2 regions of the Thermosyntropha tengcongensis genome follow, and region 2 is predicted to be linked to the other one. Evidence: predicted binding sites of a transcription regulator. Region 2 holds the regulator's gene; the other holds the start of a gene.

Region 1 (10,470 bases), 690 kb from region 2:
GGCCATCAGGTGATGGGCAAGGCTTACCGGCTGCGCCTTCTGCAAATGGGTATACCCAGGCATTATGGTATCTATATGTTCCTCAGCCAGATTTAACAGGGTTTCCTGGAGGCTTAAAATAAGCCCTTTTATCTCCTTCATTTCATCTTTCAAGTACAGGCGCAGATCGAGGGCTACCTGGTCATTGCGGCTTCTTGCCGTATGCAGCTTTTTGCCTACATCACCTATCTTCTGGATAAGAAAAGTTTCGATATTCATGTGCACATCTTCAGCTTCTACCGTAAAATTAAGCTTGCCTTCTTCCAATTCTCTTTCTATCTCCGCAAGCCCTTTTATTATAAGCTCCTTTTCCTCTTCCTTTATGATCCCCTGTTTGGCAAGCATGGCAGCATGGGCCATACTTCCCCTTATATCCTGCTTATACATACGGCAGTCAAAAGATATGGAAGCATTGAAATCTTCCGTCAACCTATCCGTATTTTTAGTAAATCTTCCACTCCATAACTTCATCTCTGCACCTCAAAACCTTATTTACAAATTATCATTCTATATTATATATCCACCAGCCAGCAATGTACATAATTATAACCTAACTCTATTTTGTCATCCATCTTTTAACTTTACCTGAGGACAGTTCAAGCAATTTCTGGTAAAATTAATCTGATATTATAAAATTCTGGCTAAAGAGAGGGCAAGTTTATGTATAATGACAACTATTACAAGCATGCCGGCAACTATCATTTAAATCCCCGCATTCCGGGCAGGGGGAGTGCCTGCTACTGGGAAAAAATTGAAGTACGTAAGGTGGAAAAATTAAAAGGGGTAAGGGAAAGATTCTGCGAAGTAAATACCCAGGTAGACCCTGATTTTATAAACCTGTTCGGCAGCGATACCCCTTCTTCCGATACTTATCTCCTTCACTACGCGCCAGGCTGGGACAAAAACAAGCTTAACCCTCCAGTTCTCCTTATTCACGGAGCTGGCCTGGATGCCTCATCATTTACCAATATCTACAACCTTGGTTATAAGGGACTGCAGCAGAGGCTGGTCGAAAGGGGGCACCGAGTTTTTGCCATAACTTTTCCCCACTCCCATGGGGATAACTTTATACAGGCAGAAATAATCGCCGATGCGGTGAAACAGATAAATAAAATCTGCCAAACCCATAAGCTTGATCTGGTCGCTCACAGCAAAGGGGGTATAGCTGCTCGCATCTATCTTTCCAATCTGGCTTCTACCCCTTACCGCGGTGATGTAAGGCGCTTTATAATGTTAGGGGTTCCCAACCTGGGAACCGATTATGCTTTCCGTAATCCCACCATATCCTATCTTATTTTTATGGCCGGCGGCAATGGGGTCATCGCCTGGGACAAAATTATCTACCTGGGGAACATGATAGATATTACTCCCCGTTCCATTTATCATGACGGCTGTTTTCCCGGGCAAAGCCAGATTCTGTACAGGTGGGATGACATATATCCGCTGGATACCACCCAGCAGGACTGGTGGACAACCTATTATGGAGGAACTGGATTTATAAGCCATTCACGCGGCATAAAAGCCGCCATAAAAGATGGCGGCTTTCTTATAGACAAGCTGGAAAGCAGAGGAATATCACCTGATATAGAAATTGCTGTCCTGGCAGGCAACAATAACTTTATGGGGGTTATTCCCATACAAACAGCAGTTATGAGTGACGGCATAGTCTTTGTGGACAGTGCTCTTAATACAGAGGGCATGGCTAAAAATGGCGCTAAAGTCCTAGAAAAAACTGTTATGCCTGTAAACCACATCGAACTGCTGTATCTTAAAAATGTAGCCTCCTGGGTGCACAAACAACTGACCGCCTAGGATCTCTGCGCCAGCCAGCCTGCAATAGTCGGGTAAACCTTGTTTTTGGCAACACTTCCAAATACCAGCCCCCCATGCCCTACCGGGAAAAGGTGAAATTCTTTGTCTGTGGAGGAAGAAAGCTCCAGAATAGCCCTGGTCTGATGGGGAAGTACTATATGGTCAGTTTCCCCGGCCAGAACTAAAAGGGAAGCTTTTATATTTTTGAGGTCAACTACCTGCCCCTTTATCCTGAATTCATTCTTTACAAGCTTATTTTCCTGGTAAAACTCTTTTATCCACTGGCGGTAGGCAGCACCCGGAAAATGCACATTGTCATTTACCCATTTGTTCAAGGCTTTCCAGGATCTTATCGAAACCCCTTCTTCTATATTTTTCCACAAACGGGTATAGGTACCCCAGAAATTATTGACCGGTTTTAGCATCTTTACCCCGGTATCGATAAACTCCTTGGGAATAAGCTTATAGGTATCAGCTACCTTGTCCGGATCAAAGCCTGGCGGTTTGAGCCATACGCTGGAAAGCCCGGCATTCTCAAAATCTATAGGTGCAGCAATATATATTATATTCTTGACTTCCGGCCTGCTGTATAAAGCAGCATACATGGTGGTCATGGTTCCGCCCATGCAGTATCCTGCCATGCTCAGGCTTTCAGTTCCTGAAACTTGGCATACCTTTTTTACTGCCCTGGCTATATAATCACACACAAAATCGTCATAGCGCAGGTCCCGATCTTCCCACTGGAATTCTCCCCAGTCCAGAAGGTAAACATCAAACCCTTCTTTTACCAGATGTTCTATAAGGCTCATGCCAGGAGTTAAATCCAGTATATATGCCTTATTAATAAGTGCATATATAAAAAGAACAGGGGTGCGGTATTTTACTTCACCATTAACATAACGATAAAGCTTGGCCTTGTTTTTGCGCCAGATAATATTTTTGGGAGTAAGTCCGGTTTCCGGTTCCGGGTCAAATGACAGTATTTCCAGCCATTTGCGGGTACTTTCAAGCATTCTATCAAAATTTTCCTGCAGCTGTTGCCCAACTTCTTCAGGAGAACCTCTTAATATGCGGATACCTTTCTTGGCCATTACTTAACCCCCTCCCCTTCTTCTTTTATCACATGTTTGCGCGGGGGTATAACTACCGCCTCCCCATCTATCAGTAATTCCCCTTTATGGTTCCAGCAGGTAGTCTTAAGCTTTACCCGGCCTTTTTCCATAAGTTCAATAACCTCAGTTTCCGCCCTTATAGTGTCATTAATATAACATGGCCGCAAAAAGCGCAAATTTTGCGACTCATAGATAGTTCCTGCCCCCGGCATCTGGTTGCCTATTACATTAGAAATAAGCCCTGCCAGAAGCATTCCATGCACAATGCGGGTTTTAAAATGCCCTTTTTTAGCCCTTTCCTCATTGACATGCAGCCAGCTAAAGTCTCCGGTAATCCCGGCATAAAGATAAACATCGGTTTCCGTTATAGTTTTTTCAACAAACCCTTTGTCTCCAACTTTCAGCTCACTATATATATTTTCAATCACTTAATATCCCCTCTTTATCATTTTTGTCGGTTAACCAAAAACCTTCACTATTCTCTTTTTTCTTTCTCCGCCTTACGAGAAGATTTTGACTTTTTTTCTACTTTTTCCGCATCTATTTTGGCCGTTTCATCCAATTCTATATTGCCAAACCTGCTCAAAAGCATATTAACATCCTGCCTTAAAGCTGAAATCTCAGCCTGCAGCTTCTCTTGCAAATTTATCATCTTTAACAGGCTTTCCGCCATCGTCTCAAAATTTTTCAAAAACTCAAACTCCAATACATCTATCTTTTCTTCCATAGAAATAACCAATTCCGCCACTCTGGCTACATCTTTTTTGGACGGCACCGGCACGTGTTCCATATATTTATCCAGGCTCTGGCGTATTACCTTTTCGGTATTTAAGTTGTATTCCAGCACTTTATCCAGATAGTCAACAAAAGTCTTGGTGCTGATAACTTCTTTCATCGCATTGGCCCAGGTTTCTTCCATCCTGAAGTACATCTCTTTCCACAAATCGCTGAAATCTGGCATTAAAATCTCATCTTTTCCCTTTCCAAAACCATTTTTGCCCTTGTTTTCTTCTGGCATTTCGTTACTCCTTTCGGGTAAATTTTCAGATTATTTAAAATCACCCTCAATTAGCAAACAGCGCGGAAAATCAGAGTTAGCTGATATATCCGCGCTTTTTTATTATTTTAAAGCTTTTAAATACTATTTGTCTTCCATTTTCTTTGATAACTCGTCTACCTTTTTCTTTAACTCATCTACAGCACTGACATAAGTCGGAAAATTAGCATTCTCTAACGCTGAAGCGACCGCTTCTTTTACCATATTCTGCAGGTCCATCTGGTTCTTCTTAACCTGCTGCAGCATCTCCTCAATTATCTTGGTACTCTCTTCACGAGCTGTCTTGCGCTGATCCAGATATTTCCTTATCATATTTTCGGCCTGTTCCTGGCTCCAGGACATGCTTCCCAGGGCTACCAGCCACATATCCCAGTACTTCTCCAGGGCAGACTCCAGCATAACAAAAGATTTCTCCATACTCTCCTTGGCATTTAACATAAATAACCCTCCTCCTTAATGCAATAAATATAATACTAATAATAATTTTCTATTATAGTTATCTGAAAATAAGCACCCCCCTTGATCTATTAAAAAATGGAATGGGAAAAAGTTACAAAATTCAACAGAGAGTGATTGAAAAATTTACTAAATACAGGGTGCGAATAATGAAATGACATCAACAGTATATGTGAACTCTATTAATAAAATGACTGCTAATGAAAAGTGTGCGGGAAAAAATAGCAGGAAATAATAGAGAAGATATATGCGGCAAGATTTCTGCTTATACTGCAATAAATTATTCCCCTTTAAGAATATAGTAATATCTCCTCTTCTTTTTAGCAAGCACATTTTGGTAAAAAAATAGTAAATTCCCGGTTAGGTTCTAATTAACCGGAAATTTACCAGGCTTTTAAATATTTGCTATTTTAACCAGTTCCACATACTCCCGGCATTTCAAAGCCATATTCTGCAGCTCTTCGCTGCTGTAAGGCTGAATATGCTGATAACTTCCCTTTAACGCATTCTCAGGGGCAAACTGCTGTAAAGTATATCGGGCAGCACCTCTGATACACTGAGCTATCCTCTCTATATCTTCCTTTTTGTGCAGCCCTGGTACCACCGTAGTCCTGAACTCCACATCTATATCCGCATCCATCAATATTTTTATACTGTTTCTCACCTTCATAAAAAGCTCCCGCGTTATATTCCCACAGGCTCTGGCATAAACGTCAAAATCCAGGGGAGCTTTTATATCCATAGCTATATAGTCTACCAGCCTTTTTTCTATAAGCATTTTCAGCATTTCAGGATTTGTCCCATTAGTATCCAGTTTGACCAGCAAATCATAATTCTTGACCTTCTCTATAAAATCAGGCAAACCAGCATTTAAAGTAGGCTCGCCTCCGCTTATGACCAGGGCATCCAGAAAACCCTGCCTTTCTTCAAGAAAAGCCAAAATCTCTTCTTCCGTGATAAACTTCTTTTCTCTCCTGCTCGGCTTTATCAAAAGGTGGCCATTATGGCAAAAAGGACAGCGCAGATTGCAGCCGTAGGTAAAAACTACCGCTGCAATCCGGTCCGGATAATCAAGTAGGCTCTGTTTTAATAAAGCTGCAAATTCCATCTGACATCAACCCAGCAAAGCTTTATCAAAAGATTTCCGGTTCTGGAACTCTGCCTGCTTGCCTGCATTCCACTGGTCTACCGGCCTTAAATAGCCTACCACCCGGGAGTAGACTTCACAACTAGTCTGCTTGCCTTCAGCTGCACATACCGGGCATACCGGCTTCTTGCCGTTCAAATACCCATGGCTCGGGCATACGCTGAAAGTGGGAGTAAGCGTAAAATACGGCAGATGGAACTGTTCGCATATTTTTTTAACCAGCCTTTTGGCAGCTTCCGGCGAAGGTGCCGACTCGCCCAGGAAAACATGGAATACAGTCCCTCCCGTATAGCGGGTCTGCAGTTCATCCTGCAGCTTTAAAGCCTTAAACAGGTCATCTGTATAATATACCGGGAGCTGGGTAGAATTGGTGTAATAAGGTTCTGCTCCCCTCCTGTATTCTTCCTCATTGGCCACAATTATATCCTTAAACTGTTCCTTATCCTTGCGGGCAATGCTGTAGCTTACCCCTTCCGCCGGGGTAGCTTCCAGGTTATATATGTCACCGGTTTCTTCCTGGTACTGCTGCAGGCGTTCACGCATAAAATCCAGAACTTCTTTGGCAAATTCCATGCCTTCAGGAGTTCCGATATCCTTGCCCATAAAGTTGAGGCAGGCTTCATTCATGCCGATAAGCCCGATAGTTGAAAAATGGTTTTTCCAGTACTGCCCAAACCCTTCTTTTACATTGCGCAGGTAGAACTGGGAGTAAGGATAAAGGCCAGCTTCAGTAAGGTTTTCCAGGGTTTTGCGCTTTATCTGCAGGCTGTTTTTGGCCAAATCCATCACATGTGCCAGCCGTTCAAAGAATTCCTGCTTGCTTTTGGAAAGATAGCCTATACGGCTCATATTTATAGTTACAACTCCAATAGAACCGGTCAAAGGATTGGCTCCAAAAAGGCCTCCGCCTCTTTTCCTCAATTCCCGGTTGTCAAGGCGCAGCCGGCAGCACATGCTCCGCGCGTCTTCCGGCCTCATGTCAGAGCCAATAAAATTGGAGAAATAGGGTATGCCGTATTTAGCTGTCATCTGCCATATTTTATCGTAACGGGGATTATCCCAGTCAAAATCTTCCGTTATATTATAGGTAGGGATGGGGAAGGTAAATACCCTTTCTTCGGCATCCCCTTCCATCATAACTTCCGCAAAAGCCTGGTTAAACATGTCCATTTCTTCCTGAAACTCGCCATAGGTGGCATCCATATACTTGCCGCCTATGATTACCGGCTCATTTTTCATAAATTCCGGCACTTTTAAGTCTAAAGTGACATTGGTGAAGGGAGTTTGAAAACCTACCCGGGTAGGCACATTCATATTGAATACAAATTCCTGCAGACACTGCTTAACCTGCTTGTAGTCCAGGTTATCATAGCGGATAAAAGGAGCCAGCAGGGTATCGAAGTTGGAAAAAGCCTGCGCCCCGGCAGCTTCTCCCTGCAGGGTAAAGAAGAAGTTTACAATCTGCCCCAGTATGGAACGGAAATGTTTGGCCGGCTTGCTGGCCACCTTGCCTCTTACCCCTTTAAACCCTTCCATCAAAAGATCCCTTATATCCCAGCCTACGCAGTAAACTCCCAGTATCCCCAGGTCATGAATATGAAAATCACCGCTTATGTGAGCTTCCCTTATTTCCGGGGGATAAATCTGGTTAAGCCAGTACTGGGATACCAGTATGGAAGAAATGTGAAAATTCATGCCCTGCAGCGAGTAAGTCATGTTGGAGTTTTCTTTTATCCGCCAGTCATTCTTTTCCAGATAATCGGATATAATTTTATTATTGGCCAGAAGCTGGCTTGCTTCCCGCATATCCTGCCTCTGTTTGCGGTAAAGTATGTAAGCCTTGGCAGTTTTGTAATGCCCGTTCTTTACCAGAACCCTTTCTACCAGATCCTGAATATCTTCTACGGTGGCAATCTCATCCCCATTTACATACTGGGCTATTTCCACCACTTTCTCGGTCAGCTCCACCGCCAGGTTATAATCTTTTCCGCCTACTGCCTGCGCTGCCTTCCAGATAGCCTTGGTTATCTTTTCTTTTTCAAACGGAACTATGCGGCCATCCCTCTTTTTAATCTTTGTAATGTCCATTCCTCTTCCTCCTCAGATCAAAGAAGATTTAGCTTGCTTTTTGCCACTATATATTGTGGTCATTTTAATAAACTGCACTATATAGTGTATATCATGGGGCACAGTTCAGCAAATACCAGCCAGCAAGTTTTTGGTTCATTATTTTTGTTTTTCTTTTTATTCCTCTCCATTTTATTTCCAGCCACAGGAATATGAAAGGCAAAACAGCCTTAAGTTTCACTTTTCTTTACCCAAAAAAGACAGGGAATTAAATTATAAAACAAAACAAGCAGCTGGAAAAGGTCTTTTTTAAAAAACAAAGAGGGGACAGCTAACTGTCCCCTCTTTAAAAACCTTCTTATTCTCCCTTGATTTTCCTGTCCAGCAAAGCCTGCACGGTAAGCGGAAGCCCGAACAGGTTGATAAAGCCGGCAGCGTCTTTATGGCTGTACATTTCACTGGCTCCAAAAGTAGCAAGATCTTCATTGTAAAGCGAATAAGGAGACCAGGAGGCTACCGCCTGACAGCTTCCCTTGTACAGCTTTACTTTAACCGTACCGGTCACCGTTTTCTGCGTTTCTTCCACAAAAGCATCCAGCGCGTATCTTAATTTGCAGAACCAGTTGCCGTCATAAACAAGTTCCGCATAGGTGATAGCCATTTCATGCTTGAATTTGAGGGTGCGCCTGTCCAGGGTAAGCCTTTCCAGCTCATCATGGGCAGTATAGAGTATCGTACCGCCAGGTGTTTCATAAACCCCTCTCGATTTCATACCTACCAGCCTGTTTTCTACCATGCTCACAATACCTACGCCATTTTCACCGCCGATACGGTTTAATTCAGCCAAAAGCTCCACTGGCCCGTATGCTTTGCCATTTATCGCTACCGGCACTCCCTTTTCAAAGCTTATTTCCAGATAGGTAGGTTTATCAGGCGCTTTTTCCGGGGGAACCGTCAATACATAAAGGTCATCTTTAGGTTCATTGGCAGGATCCTCCAAATCGCCGCCTTCATGGGATATATGCCAGAGGTTGCGGTCCCGGCTGTATATTTTCTCTTTAGTGACCGGAACATCTATCCCGTGTTTTTTGGCATAATCAATCGCATCTTCCCTGGATTTTATGTCCCATTCCCGCCAGGGGGCAATAATCTTAAGATCCGGATTTAAAGCTTTGACCCCCAGCTCAAATCTTACCTGGTCATTTCCTTTGCCGGTTGCTCCGTGGCAAACAGCTATGGCTCCCTCTTTTTCCGCAATCTCTACCATCTTTTTGGCAATAAGCGGCCGTGCAAAAGAGGTTCCCAGCAGGTACTTTTTCTCATAAACAGCTCCTGCCTTTAAAACCGGGAAAATATATTCCCGCACGAATTCCTCCTTTAAGTCTTCCACATATATCTTGGACGCCCCGGATTTGATAGCCTTTTCTTTTATATTGTCCAGTTCTTCTCCCTGTCCCAAATCGGCACAGAAAGCGATTACTTCATAACCGTAGTTCTCCTTGAGCCAGGGAATAATTATAGAAGTATCCAGTCCTCCCGAATAAGCTAAAACTACTTTTTCCATAAAATCTGCCTCCCAAATTAATTCTACATAATAACCGCCATAATCGCCTTATGGGCATGCAGCCGGTTTTCTGACTCATCAAAAACTACCGACTGCGGCCCATCCATAACCTCATCAGTTATCTCTTTGCCCCTTTTCGCCGGCAGGCAGTGCAGGACAATCGCATCCTTGGCTGCCAGGCTCATAAGTTCGGCATTTACCTGGTAAGGCCAGAATTTCTTTTCCTTTTCCTCGGCCTGTTCTTCCTGCCCCATACTGGCCCATACATCAGTATACACTATATCGGCTCCTTTGACAGCTTCTTTCGGGTCATTTACCACCCACAGCCTGGCCCCGGTAGCTTTGGCATCTTCCCTGGCTTTTTCAAGAATCTCCCTATCCGGTTCAAAACCGGGCGGAGTTGCAACCACCACATCCATTCCCACTTTGGCACCGCCAAAAAGCAGGGAGTGGGCCACATTGTTGCCATCTCCCACGAAAGCACACTTAAGGCCTTTTAAAGTACCTTTGTGTTCCTGAATAGTCATCAAGTCCCCTATAATCTGGGTAGGATGCAGAAGGTCGGTAAGCCCGTTTATCACCGGAACATCAGCATGATAAGCAAGTTCCAGGACTTCCTCATGGGAAAAGGTGCGGATCATTATGCCATCTACCATGCGGGAAAGCACCTTGGCTGTATCCTTTATCGTCTCTCCCCTTCCCAGCTGGATATCCCGCGGGCTCAAAAACAGGGCATGCCCTCCCAGCTGATACATACCTACTTCAAAAGCTACCCGGGTGCGGGTAGATGACTTCTGGAATATCATGCCCAGAGTCTTTCCTTTCAGGTAATGGTGTTCAATCCCTTCTTTCTGCATCTTTTTCAGGGCATGTCCTACCTCAAGAATATAGGCTATCTCCTCTACGGTAAAATCATGAATACAGATAAAATCCCGCCCTCTAAGCCGGTCATCAATCTTGAACATATTCTCCTCTCCTTTACTCCTGCCAGATTTTTAAAGCCTCTTTCAATATATTTACCGCCTGGTTTATCTCCGCTTCACTTACAGTCAAAGGTGGAACCATGCGCACCACATTAGGTCCTGCCCCAACAAGGAGCAGACCTTGCTGCCGGCATATATCGATAAGCCCTTTTACCTCCCCTGTAAATTCAATCCCCAGAAGAAGCCCCTTGCCCCTTACTTCCTTTATGCGGCTGTCCGCTATTTTTTCCAAA
Region 2 (10,470 bases):
TCTTATAAATACCTATAACCTTCTTAAGCTTTTCATCATCATAAAACTGCCCGTCTATCCTTATATATTTAAGGCCGGCGGCAGCCAAAACAGGCAGATAAGGAAGCAAACATATTTCATGGGGATAAAAAATATAACTGCGGCAGCTGTAATCATTAGCTACCTGGTAACGGTTCCCCAGTTCGTCATACAAAGCATAATCTTTGTCCCTACACTGCTTGCAGCCAAAACTGCTTCCTTCCCTGCTTCCGGGAATGCAAAAATCGGTAATTATTCCACAAAGCGGCCCCTGTACCAGGAGTTCAATCTCGCTGTATCTGGCAAGCAGGTCAGCCAAATCCTTATATTTCAATTCCAAAGAAGGATATATGCGCTTTATCCCCTCATTATTAAGCAGTTTAATAGCTTCACTGTTGCTCGTGTTAAGCCCCCAGCCAGCTATTATTTCTTTCCCTGTATCTTTAAGCATCTGCAAACTTCCCGCATCATGCACTATAAAGCCAGCCAGGCAAGATAAGCCTTTGAGTTTTTTCATGTCATCATATAAACCCTTGTCCTCATCTTTCATGATACGGGGAAGTTCTATAAAAATGCGGCTTTCACAAGATGAGGCCATAGCCAGGGCTTTTTCTATATCTTCCAGCTCCCAGCTAACATAAGGGGAGCGGAATTTTTCCAAACCTATTACTATACGGGAAACTCTATTTTCCAGAGCCGTCTTGAATCCGGAAAGACTACCTACCTTAACGGTTATCTCCTCAATACATCCTCCGCTATATGATGGAATGCCTTTGTCTTCACCCGCAAGCTCCTTAAGCTCACGCGGTGCAGTAGGGAAAAAAGGCTCTCTTTCCCCGGTAAGGCCTATAGCCTCCCGGTCTATTTTGGAAAACAGGCTGCCGCTCGTAAAATCCCTTATTCTTCCGGTATAAAGTTTTTCATAGTCTCTTCTTTCTTCATCATAGTCAGCATACCCTTTTTCTATGCGGTCCAGGGCTTTTCTATATATGCTTACCAGGTGGGCCAAATAGTGCGCACTTCGCATCCTGCCTTCTATTTTAAAAGAGGTAACCCCTGCTTCTGTCAATTCCTTCAAATAAGGATAAAGGCACAGGTCATTGTGAGCCAGGTAATACCATCTTTCTTTTTCTATTTGTCCGTTTTCTTCCAGATAATAAGGCCAGCGGCACGGCTTTATACATCTTCCCCGGTTTCCGCTCTCGCCGGCAATAAAGCTGCTCATGTAACACTGTCCGGTATGGGATATGCACATGTCCCCGTGTATAAAAAATTCAATACCTAAAGAAGTGTTATGGCTTATATCCCTTATCTCTTTGAGGGAAAGGTTTTTGGAAAGAATAACCCGGCTAAACCCCAAACTCTCCAGCCACTTTACCGCCCCGCTGTTATTTATCCCCATCTGCACGCTGGCATGAAAAGGAATTCCGATATTAAAACGGTTAATGATCGATACCAGGCCTGTATCCTGGATAATTACCGCATCTACTCCTATCTCCTTTAAATAAAAAAGATATTCTCCTACTTTTTCTATTTCATCCTCATAGTACAGGCTGTTGACGGTAACATAAAGCTTTTTTCCACTGTCATGCAGATAGTTTACTACCTCATAAAGCTCTTCATCGGTAAAATTGAAATCTTTCCTCAAAAGGCGCATATTAAAGCGCTTGCCGCCTGCATAGACAGCATCAGCTCCCGCTTCTGCCACAGCCTTTACTACTTCCCATTTGCCGGCTGGTGCCAGCAGCTCCAGCTTCCCCTGTTTCATACCCTAACTCTCCTATAAAAACATATAATATATTTTCCACAGCAGTCCCTGCAAAAAATAAATAGCCAGTAGCACAAGGATAGGCGAAAAATCAAATCCCCCTGCTGCTGGAATCAAGCTTCTAAAAGGCTTCATTACCGGTTCGGTTACATCATAGATGAATTTTATTATCGGCTGGTAAGGGTCATGCCTTATAAAAGACAAAATACAGCGGATAATAACCAGCCATGACAGAACATAAAGAGCCGTATCCAGAACTTCAAAAATCAATCGCACTTTAAGTTCCTCCCAATTCTTATTCCTTTCCCAGTTCACACGAACGCCGATATGCGCTTTCTACCGCTTCGAAAAAGGCCTTTCGTATGCCGTTTTCTTCAAGCTTGCGCACGGCAGCTATAGTAGTGCCGCCTGGTGAGCAGACAGCTTCCCTCAAAAGGGCAGGGTGCTCGCCCGTCTTCTCCAGCATGGCAGCACTTCCTTTTAAGGTATTTAAAACCAGAAGCCGGGAAGTTTCAAAGTCGAGCCCTATCTGTACCCCCGCGTTTATCATCGCTTCTGCGGCCAGATAAAAATAAGCCGGCCCGCTTCCTGACACTGCCGTAACCATATCCATCATTTTTTCCTCCACTACCAGGGTGGTCCCCAGGGAAGAAAAAATCTTATCCGCGGTATCCAGATGCTCAGCTCCCGCGAACTCGCCTCTGCACAAAGCTGCCACCCCTTCTCCTATCAAGGCTGGAGTATTGGGCATAACCCTTACCACAGGAATGGCAATCCCGCATATTTTTTCTATAAATGATGTCTTTATGCCAGCAGCTACTGATATTAAAAGCTTATCTTCCTTCCAGAAGCCCCGCCCTTTTTCCAGAACATTTTCCACCTGGTTCGGCTTTACCGCCAAAATAATTATCTGGCTTTTGTCAATAAGAGAGGTTAAATCAGCTTTCTTGGCTCCCAGTTCTGTCTGGAACCTTTCTGTTTTTTTCTCATCAATATCATTTACTACCAGGTCTCCCCGATAAAAAGAAGAAGCGGAAAAAAGACCTTTCGCTATGGCATAAGCCATTTTCCCGCACCCTATAATACCTATTGTCTTATTCACTTATTTGCTGCCTCCCCAGGAAGTGCCAAGCCCATGGCGGCGGATTACCACCCGGTGGTCGGTGGCAATCTCCACATTGCTGGGAGTAAATATAAAGATATGCGGGCCTATCCTCTGGCTGTGGCCATCCAGGGAATAGGTAGTTCCACTCAGGAAGTCGATTATCCGCTGGGCAATATCCGGACTGGTATTTTCAAAATTAAGTATGACCTGTTTCCTGTTTTTCAGGTGGTCAGCCAGGGTCTGTGCTTCATCAAAACTTTCCGGCTCACACACGACTACCTTCATAGTCTTATTTCCGTGCAGGCTTACTATATTCCTGGGGTTTTTGGCTGTTTCCTCTTTAGGTTCAGGCAAAGCCAGCCTCTCTTCAGTTTCTTCCTGCACACCAAGCCACTTCCAGAACTTGTCAGCCAAAGACATTTTTCTACCTCCTAAACATTTATTCCCCATGAAAAATTGAGCTTCCAATGCGTACAATATTGGCTCCCTCTTCAATTGCTACCTCAAAATCCTGCGACATGCCCATGGAAAGATATTTCAATTCTACATTAGGATAATCTTTTTTTGAAAACTTCTGCTTGAGATGGGCAAGCTCTCTAAAAACAGGACGTGCCTCTTCCGGGTCATCAAGAAGCGGAGCCATTGTCATAAAGCCTAAAATGCGAATATTGGCAAGCTGGCCAATCGATCCTAAAAAATATTCTACATCATCCGGAGAAATTCCTGCCTTTTGTTCTTCTCCCGCCACATTAATTTGTAAAAGTGTCGAAACATTTATATTAAGCATTTTAGCCCTTTTATCTATTTCTTCTGCCAGATGCCAGCGATCCAGGGAATGAATAAGCACCACTTTCCCCACTACATCTTTTACCTTGTTAGTCTGCAAACGGCCTATCATATGCCAGTTCGCCTGCGGCAAAAGAGGGATTTTGCTTTTAAGCTCCTGCACCCGGTTTTCTCCAAAATGGGTTACCCCAAGCTCATAAGCCCTTTTTACTGTTTCAATATCCACCGTTTTGCTCACCGCCACCAGAGTGACATCCTGCGGGTTTCTCCCTGCCCTAAGGCAGGCTTTTTCTATCCTCTCCCTCACATTTTTCAAATTGTGCTCCAGATGATTCAAATTATTTCACCTGCCCTGTTTCATTTATACTGCTAAAAAGCTTACTCCAAAGGTAGAACCTTTACCTATTTCACTGTCCACAAAAACTTCCCCGCCGTGAGATTCCACTATATGTTTTACTATAGCCAGCCCCAGGCCCGTTCCTCCTCCAGTTCCTCCCCGATTGCGGCTCCTTGCCTTGTCTACCCGGTAAAACCTTTCAAATACGCGGGGGATACTTTCATGAGGTATCCCTACGCCGGTATCGGTAACCGTAATAACTACCCGGCTGTCGCGCTGCCGGCACCTTATAGTTATAGTTCCCCCCCTGGGGGTATATTTTATAGCATTGTCCAGAAGGTTTATCATAACCTGTCCAAAAAGATCCTCATCTGCATAGATGCGGGGCAGATTATGAGAGCATATAAGTTCGACACACAGCTTTTTCTCCGTAATCTGGGGCCCTAATATATTCATAACTCCCCGTATAGCATGCTGCACACAGACCGGCTTGGGCCTTATTATCCTCTCCTTGGACTCAATAGCCGAAAGGTTCAAAAGGTCATCTATGAGCCTGGTAAGCCTCTGGGTTTCGGCCTCGATTATAGTGAGAAAACGCCGGCAGGTATCGCTGTTTTCCATAGCTCCATCCAGCAGGGTTTCCACAAATCCCTTTATCGAGGTTAAAGGGGTTCTCAACTCGTGGGAAACATTCCCTACAAATTCTGAGCGCATCTGGTCAAAATTTCTCGCATCGGTAACATCATGAAAAACGGCTACCGCTGCTTCAATCCTGCCGTCATCATCCTTTATCGGAACTACATGTACGCGGTATATATAAGTCCCGGGAATAATCTCAGTTTCGGTAAATACTTCTTTGCCTGTTTTTATCACCTGTCCTATCATGCAGGATATTTTCTCATTCTCCGTTATCTCTGTCAGCCTGCGCCCCAAAAGCCCGCCTTCTTTTACCAGAAACAGGCTTTCAGCCGCCTTATTGGCCATAATTATGTTTTCATCAGGGTCAAAAATTATGACCGCATCAATCATGCTGTCAATGATAGTCTGTACCTTTCGGCTGCTGTTCATCAGATTCAGCATAAACCCCTTCCCCCATATCCAGTATATTATCCTTCATTATCTACAAATTTATAGCCTACCCCCCTTACAGTCTCAATATACTGGGGATAGCTGGAATCATCCTTAAGTTTCTGCCGCAAATGCCTTATATGTACATCAACCGTACGCGTATCGCCGGAAAATTCATATCCCCATACCTTTTCCAGGAGGGCTTCCCGCGTAAAAACCTTGCCCCGGTTGGAAGCCATCAAACTTAAAAGCTCAAATTCCTTTGGTGTAAGGTCCAGCTTTTCTTCTCCCAGAAACGCTTCATACCGGTCGGGGACTACGGTTAAATCTTTAAAAACATAAGCCTTTTTCCCCATAGCCTTTTCCGCCTGCAGTATCTTTAGCGCCCTGAGCCGTGCCTTTACTCTGGCCACCATCTCTCTGGGGCTGAAAGGTTTTTTGATATAATCATCAGCTCCCATTTCCAGCCCCAAAACCGTATCAATCTCTTCACCCTTGGCAGTAAGCATTATAATAGGTATAGTGCAGTATTCAGGCATCTGCTTCAGGGTGCGGCATACCTCAAGGCCATCCATACCGGGAAGCATGATATCAAGTATAATAAGGTCAGGCACATACTTCTTTACCATTTCGACAGCCGTCAGGCCGTCATAAGCTTCCAGCACCTTGAAGCCTTCTTTTTCCAGGTTGAATTTAACCAGCTCCACAATGTGAGTTTCATCATCAACTACCAGAATCCTGTTATTAAACAAGCCTACCACCTCACTTCCGGATACCAGCAACAGCAGCCATCCTTCCCGTAATCCCTTTATCCCGCCGATAGGAAAAGAAATATTCGCTGTGACAGGCAGTGCACATATCACAGACAATTATGTTTTCCGGTTTTATTCCGTTTTCTACAAGCAGCCTGCAATTTGTCTCCTTCAAATCCCAGTACAGTAAATTATCCTTTTCTATTATAAAATTGCCCAAATATCCAAGTTCCTTTTCCACCCTCCCTGCCAGATCCGTACTTATTTCAAAACAGCACTTTCCAATCCCTGGCCCTATGAAAACCTCCAGTTCAGCAGGAGAGGTTTTAAAAACTTCCCGCATCTTTTCTATTGTCCTTGCAGCAATACCGCCTGCAGTTCCCTTCCATCCGCTGTGGGCAAGTCCAATTGCTCTGTTGACCGGGTCATGAAAATACAGGCTGTAGCAGTCGGCATAAAAAGTCATGAGATAAAGGCCAGGCTCATCAGTAACCATGGCATCAAAACCGCGAAGGGAAGTGCCATAATCTAAAACCCCACACCCTATCTGCTCTTTTCCTACCACTGCCACTTCGCTTCCATGCACCTGTTCACAGCAAACCGCGCTATCAAGGCTTGTCCCCAGCAGTTCCAAAACCCTGCGCCGGTTTTCAATTACCCTCTCTTTTTCATCGCCGACATGCAGCCCCAGGTTAAGAGAAGAAAAAGCCCCTTCGCTTACTCCTCCTCTGCGGGATGAAAAAAGCACATCAACCCCCCGCTCCCGCCAGGAGGGCAAAGTGATATAAACGATTTCACCTTTATTATGCCATATCCATTTCTTCATAAAAGCATCCTTTCTTTCTACTTTTCTTTCATCTGCTCAATAGTCTTTATAAAACTGTCTAAATCAGTAAATTTGCGGTAAACGGAAGCAAAACGCACATAGGCCACTTCATCCACTTTTTTAAGCCTGTCCATTACCATTTCACCAATAGCTTTGCTGCTGACTTCCCGGTCATAGTTGTCCCTGAGCTCTCTTTCTATATCAGCCACTATACTTTCAATTTCTTCCATACTTACCGGCCTTTTTTCACAGGCCCTGGTAATGCCGTTCAGGATTTTTTCCCGATTGAACTGTTCGCGGTGGCCGCCGTTTTTTATAACCAGAAGCGGCCTTTCCTCTATCCTCTCATAGGTAGTAAACCTCTTCCGGCAGGAGTTGCACTCCCTTCGCCTTCTTATGCAGGTCCCATCATCACTGGCCCTGGAATCTACTACCCGGCTCTCATATTCACCACAGTAAGGGCAGCGCATGCTATACCACCCCTTAAAACATTCTTTAGCTTATTATGCAGGAATAAAATATTTAGTTCAACTCTCCCGTTAAAAATCGTCTTCATCCAGCAGATAAGTCCTCCTGCGTCCATCTATTTCGGCTACAGTTGGCACCTCTACCAGCACAACATCCCTTCCTATGCGGACAATCTTTTCCCAGGGTACTACCAGCTCTTCCCGCCGGCCGAAAATACCTAACCCCCGGCTCCTTCCCGGCAGTATCAAAGCAGTTACCCTGCCGTTTTCCAAATCCAGATCTATATCAATTATATTCCCTAATTTTCTACCATCCAAAACATTAACGACATCCCTGGCTTTAAGGTCAGAAATTTTAATCATTACGATTATCCCCCTTCTCCCTTATGTGTTTATTTTTAATATATGAAAAGCGGAAATGAAAGTTTCCCCCTTAGAAGCCAAAATTGAAAACGATAAAAATTATGCTAAATAAAATTCTTTTTTTAACGATAATATAGTATGATATATATTGTTAAAATGGGCTGGACTCGAAAAGAGGGGCCCACATCAGTGCTGATCGACTGAAGCACTGAACCTTAAACCATCCTTGAAGGAGGAAAAATTTTTATGATGAGGTCTCTCTATACCGCAAGTACAGGCATGTATGCCCAGCAGCTCAATGTAGACACTATTGCCCACAACATGTCCAATGTTAATACCCCTGGTTTCAAAAAACAGCGGGTAGAATTTCAGGATCTCCTTTATCAAACTATAAAAAGGCCAGCCGTTACCGAGGATACCAATCAGCCGGCAGGAATGCAGGTAGGCCTGGGAGTCAAACCGGCAGCCATCACCACCCTGTTTTCCCAGGGCAGTTTGCAGTCTACCGATAACCCGCTGGATGTTGCCATTATAGGTCCCGGATTTTTCAAGGTGGAAGTACCCGGGAGAGATGAACCGCTTTATACCCGCAATGGGGCATTAAAGCTTGATGCGGAAGGAAACCTGGTAACTTCGGACGGCTACAAAATAATAGGAGTGGAACCACTGGAAGAAGGAGCCTATGACATAGTAATCGACAAAAGCGGCAGAGTAACCTATATGCTGCCGGGAAGCGATGAACCAGTAGAGGCAGGCCAGATTGAACTTGTTAAATTTACAAATCCATCTGGACTGCAAAAGATAGGCTCCAACCTGCTGGCAGCTACAGCCAACTCAGGCGATCCGATAGACTGGGATCCTGAAGAAGATAATACCATTTATCTGGAAGCAGGTTACCTGGAAATGTCCAATGTGCAGATTGTAGAAGAAATGGTAAACCTCATCACTGCCCAGAGAGCATATGAAATAAATTCCAAAGTAATCCAGTCATCAGATGAAATGCTGCAAACTGCCAGCAACCTGAGAAGATAACAGTAAGGCAGGGAAAGTAAAATGAAAATAAATATGACAGGTACCTTAAGCCAGGCAAATTCTCCTTCCTATATTAAGGATATTTCTTCATCTGCTGACAAAAAAAGCTTTGAACAAAAGTTAAATGCAGCTCTAAAAGAAAAAGACAACCAAAAATTATATGCAGCCTGTCAGGAACTGGAAAGCGTTTTTTTAAGCAAAGTCCTGCAGTCTATGCGGGCAACCATCCCGCGCAGCGGGCTTATTGATTACAGTTTTGCCATGGATACCTTTGAAGGCATGTTATTTGACGAATACGCCAAAAAAATAAGCCAGAGCAAATCTACCGGCCTGGCTGCCATTTTATACGAACAGCTAAAAAAACGCTGAAACTGGATTAAAACGTAAAACGGAAGAAAAGCGTTTTACGTTTTAATTTTTTTGTTTCTACATATAATGTTAAAACACAGGCCTGCAATAAAAAATCGCACAAATATATAAACAGTGAGGTGAAAATATGCGCACTTTAGTGGCAACTATTCTATATAACTCCAAAGGAAGGGAAATCTACTGCATAACTCCCAAAGTTACAGCTGACCAGCTTAAAACCCTGCGCAGCCTGACTCGCGAACAGCTGGAAGATGCAGGATTTACCTTCATAAATATCATATCTCCGGAATTTAATAATATAAAAGGGCATGCCATCTTTTTTGAAGGACATCTGGATGAAATGGGCAAGGTGCTGAAATCTTTAAAAAGGGGATATTAAGCAAAAGCGTCGGGACTCAATCCTGCCCGACGCTTGCTTTTATTTAAGGATACGCACAAACTTTCTCTTGCCTACCTGTACTACCAGGGAACGGTCTACCACCAGGTTTTCGCTTTCGTATTTATTCCCATCCACTTTTACTGCTCCCTGGCTTATCATACGCTTGCCTTCACTGGTAGAAGGCACCATATTATTTTCATACAGGAATTTAGGCAGCCATATCTCATCTTCTTCTACTTTCACTTCCGGTATATCCTCAGGTATATCCCTTTTGGAAAATACCAGCTTAAATCTTTCTTCTGCCTTTTCTGCCTCTTCTGCGTTATGGTACATGGTAATAATCTCTTTGGCCAGTTTCATCTTAACATCACGCGGATTAAGCTCTCCCTTTTCCATACCTGTCCGGTATGTATTTATAACTTCCATAGGCACGCGGGTTAAGAGCTCAAAATATCTTATAATAAGCTCATCAGGAATAGACATAAGCTTGCCAAACATTTCATATGGTTCTTCATATATTCCCACATAATTGCCCAGGCTTTTGCTCATCTTCTGCACCCCGTCTGTGCCTTCCAGGATGGGCATCATGAGAGCTACCTGGGGTTCAAAGCCATATTCTTTTTGCAGATGTCTTCCTACCAGCAGATTAAACTTCTGGTCAGTTCCTCCCAGTTCAACATCTACCTTTAAAACCACGGAATCATAACCCTGCATAAGTGGGTACATAAATTCATGAATAGATATCGGGAGATTAGAAGTATACCTTTTATGGAAGTCATCCCTTTCCAGCATGCGGGCAACTGTATATTTGCTGGCTAAAGCCAAAACATCAGCCAGCTTCAAGGGCATAAGCCACTCGCTGTTGTAGTGTACAATAGTCTTATGCGGGTCTAAAACCTTAAAAATCTGCTCCTGGTAAGTAGCCGCATTAGCCTTGACCTGTTCTTCAGTAAGCTGCTTTCTGGTTTCCGACTTGCCGGAAGGATCGCCAATACGCGCAGTAAAATCCCCAATAATCAAATGCACTTCATGTCCTAAATCCTGAAACTGGCGGAGTTTATTCAAAACTACGGTATGCCCCAGATGTATGTCAGGAGCCGTAGGATCAAGCCCTAATTTTACGCGCAGGGGCCGGTTTTCTTTTATAGACCTGTAAATCTTTTCCTTCAGTTCTTCTTCCGGTACGATTTCTGCTACTCC

Evidence for each region. The regulator NrdR, encoded in region 2, represses ribonucleotide reductase genes. The targets are predictions, from matches to a motif close to CACNANATNTNGTG.
Region 1: the regulator NrdR is predicted to act here: its motif matches at 7,756-7,769, upstream of ACZ42E_RS09625 (ribonucleoside triphosphate reductase).

What each region holds. Positions count from the first base shown of each region.
Region 1 is NZ_AP042437.1:1,987,712-1,998,181, forward strand. It holds gene argH (argininosuccinate lyase) at 1-510, opposite strand, end outside; gene ACZ42E_RS09595 (esterase/lipase family protein) at 700-1,851, shown strand; gene ACZ42E_RS09600 (alpha/beta fold hydrolase) at 1,848-2,942, opposite strand; gene ACZ42E_RS09605 (MaoC family dehydratase) at 2,942-3,391, opposite strand; gene ACZ42E_RS09610 (hypothetical protein) at 3,439-3,981, opposite strand; gene ACZ42E_RS09615 (phasin family protein) at 4,105-4,458, opposite strand; gene ACZ42E_RS09620 (anaerobic ribonucleoside-triphosphate reductase activating protein) at 4,871-5,584, opposite strand; gene ACZ42E_RS09625 (ribonucleoside triphosphate reductase) at 5,591-7,711, opposite strand; gene ACZ42E_RS09630 (argininosuccinate synthase) at 8,049-9,254, opposite strand; gene argF (ornithine carbamoyltransferase) at 9,278-10,219, opposite strand; gene ACZ42E_RS09640 (acetylornithine transaminase) at 10,233-10,470, opposite strand, start outside.
Region 2 is NZ_AP042437.1:1,293,246-1,303,715, forward strand. It holds gene ACZ42E_RS06140 (peptidase U32 family protein) at 1-1,786, opposite strand, end outside; gene ACZ42E_RS06145 (YggT family protein) at 1,799-2,062, opposite strand; gene proC (pyrroline-5-carboxylate reductase) at 2,082-2,888, opposite strand; gene ACZ42E_RS06155 (cell division protein SepF) at 2,889-3,311, opposite strand; gene ACZ42E_RS06160 (YggS family pyridoxal phosphate-dependent enzyme) at 3,331-4,014, opposite strand; gene ACZ42E_RS06165 (sensor histidine kinase) at 4,039-5,094, opposite strand; gene ACZ42E_RS06170 (response regulator) at 5,121-5,834, opposite strand; gene pgeF (peptidoglycan editing factor PgeF) at 5,845-6,660, opposite strand; gene nrdR (transcriptional regulator NrdR) at 6,678-7,130, opposite strand; gene ACZ42E_RS06185 (YlmC/YmxH family sporulation protein) at 7,200-7,490, opposite strand; gene flgG (flagellar basal-body rod protein FlgG) at 7,737-8,522, shown strand; gene ACZ42E_RS06195 (rod-binding protein) at 8,544-8,891, shown strand; gene ACZ42E_RS06200 (hypothetical protein) at 9,019-9,270, shown strand; gene tyrS (tyrosine--tRNA ligase) at 9,310-10,470, opposite strand, start outside.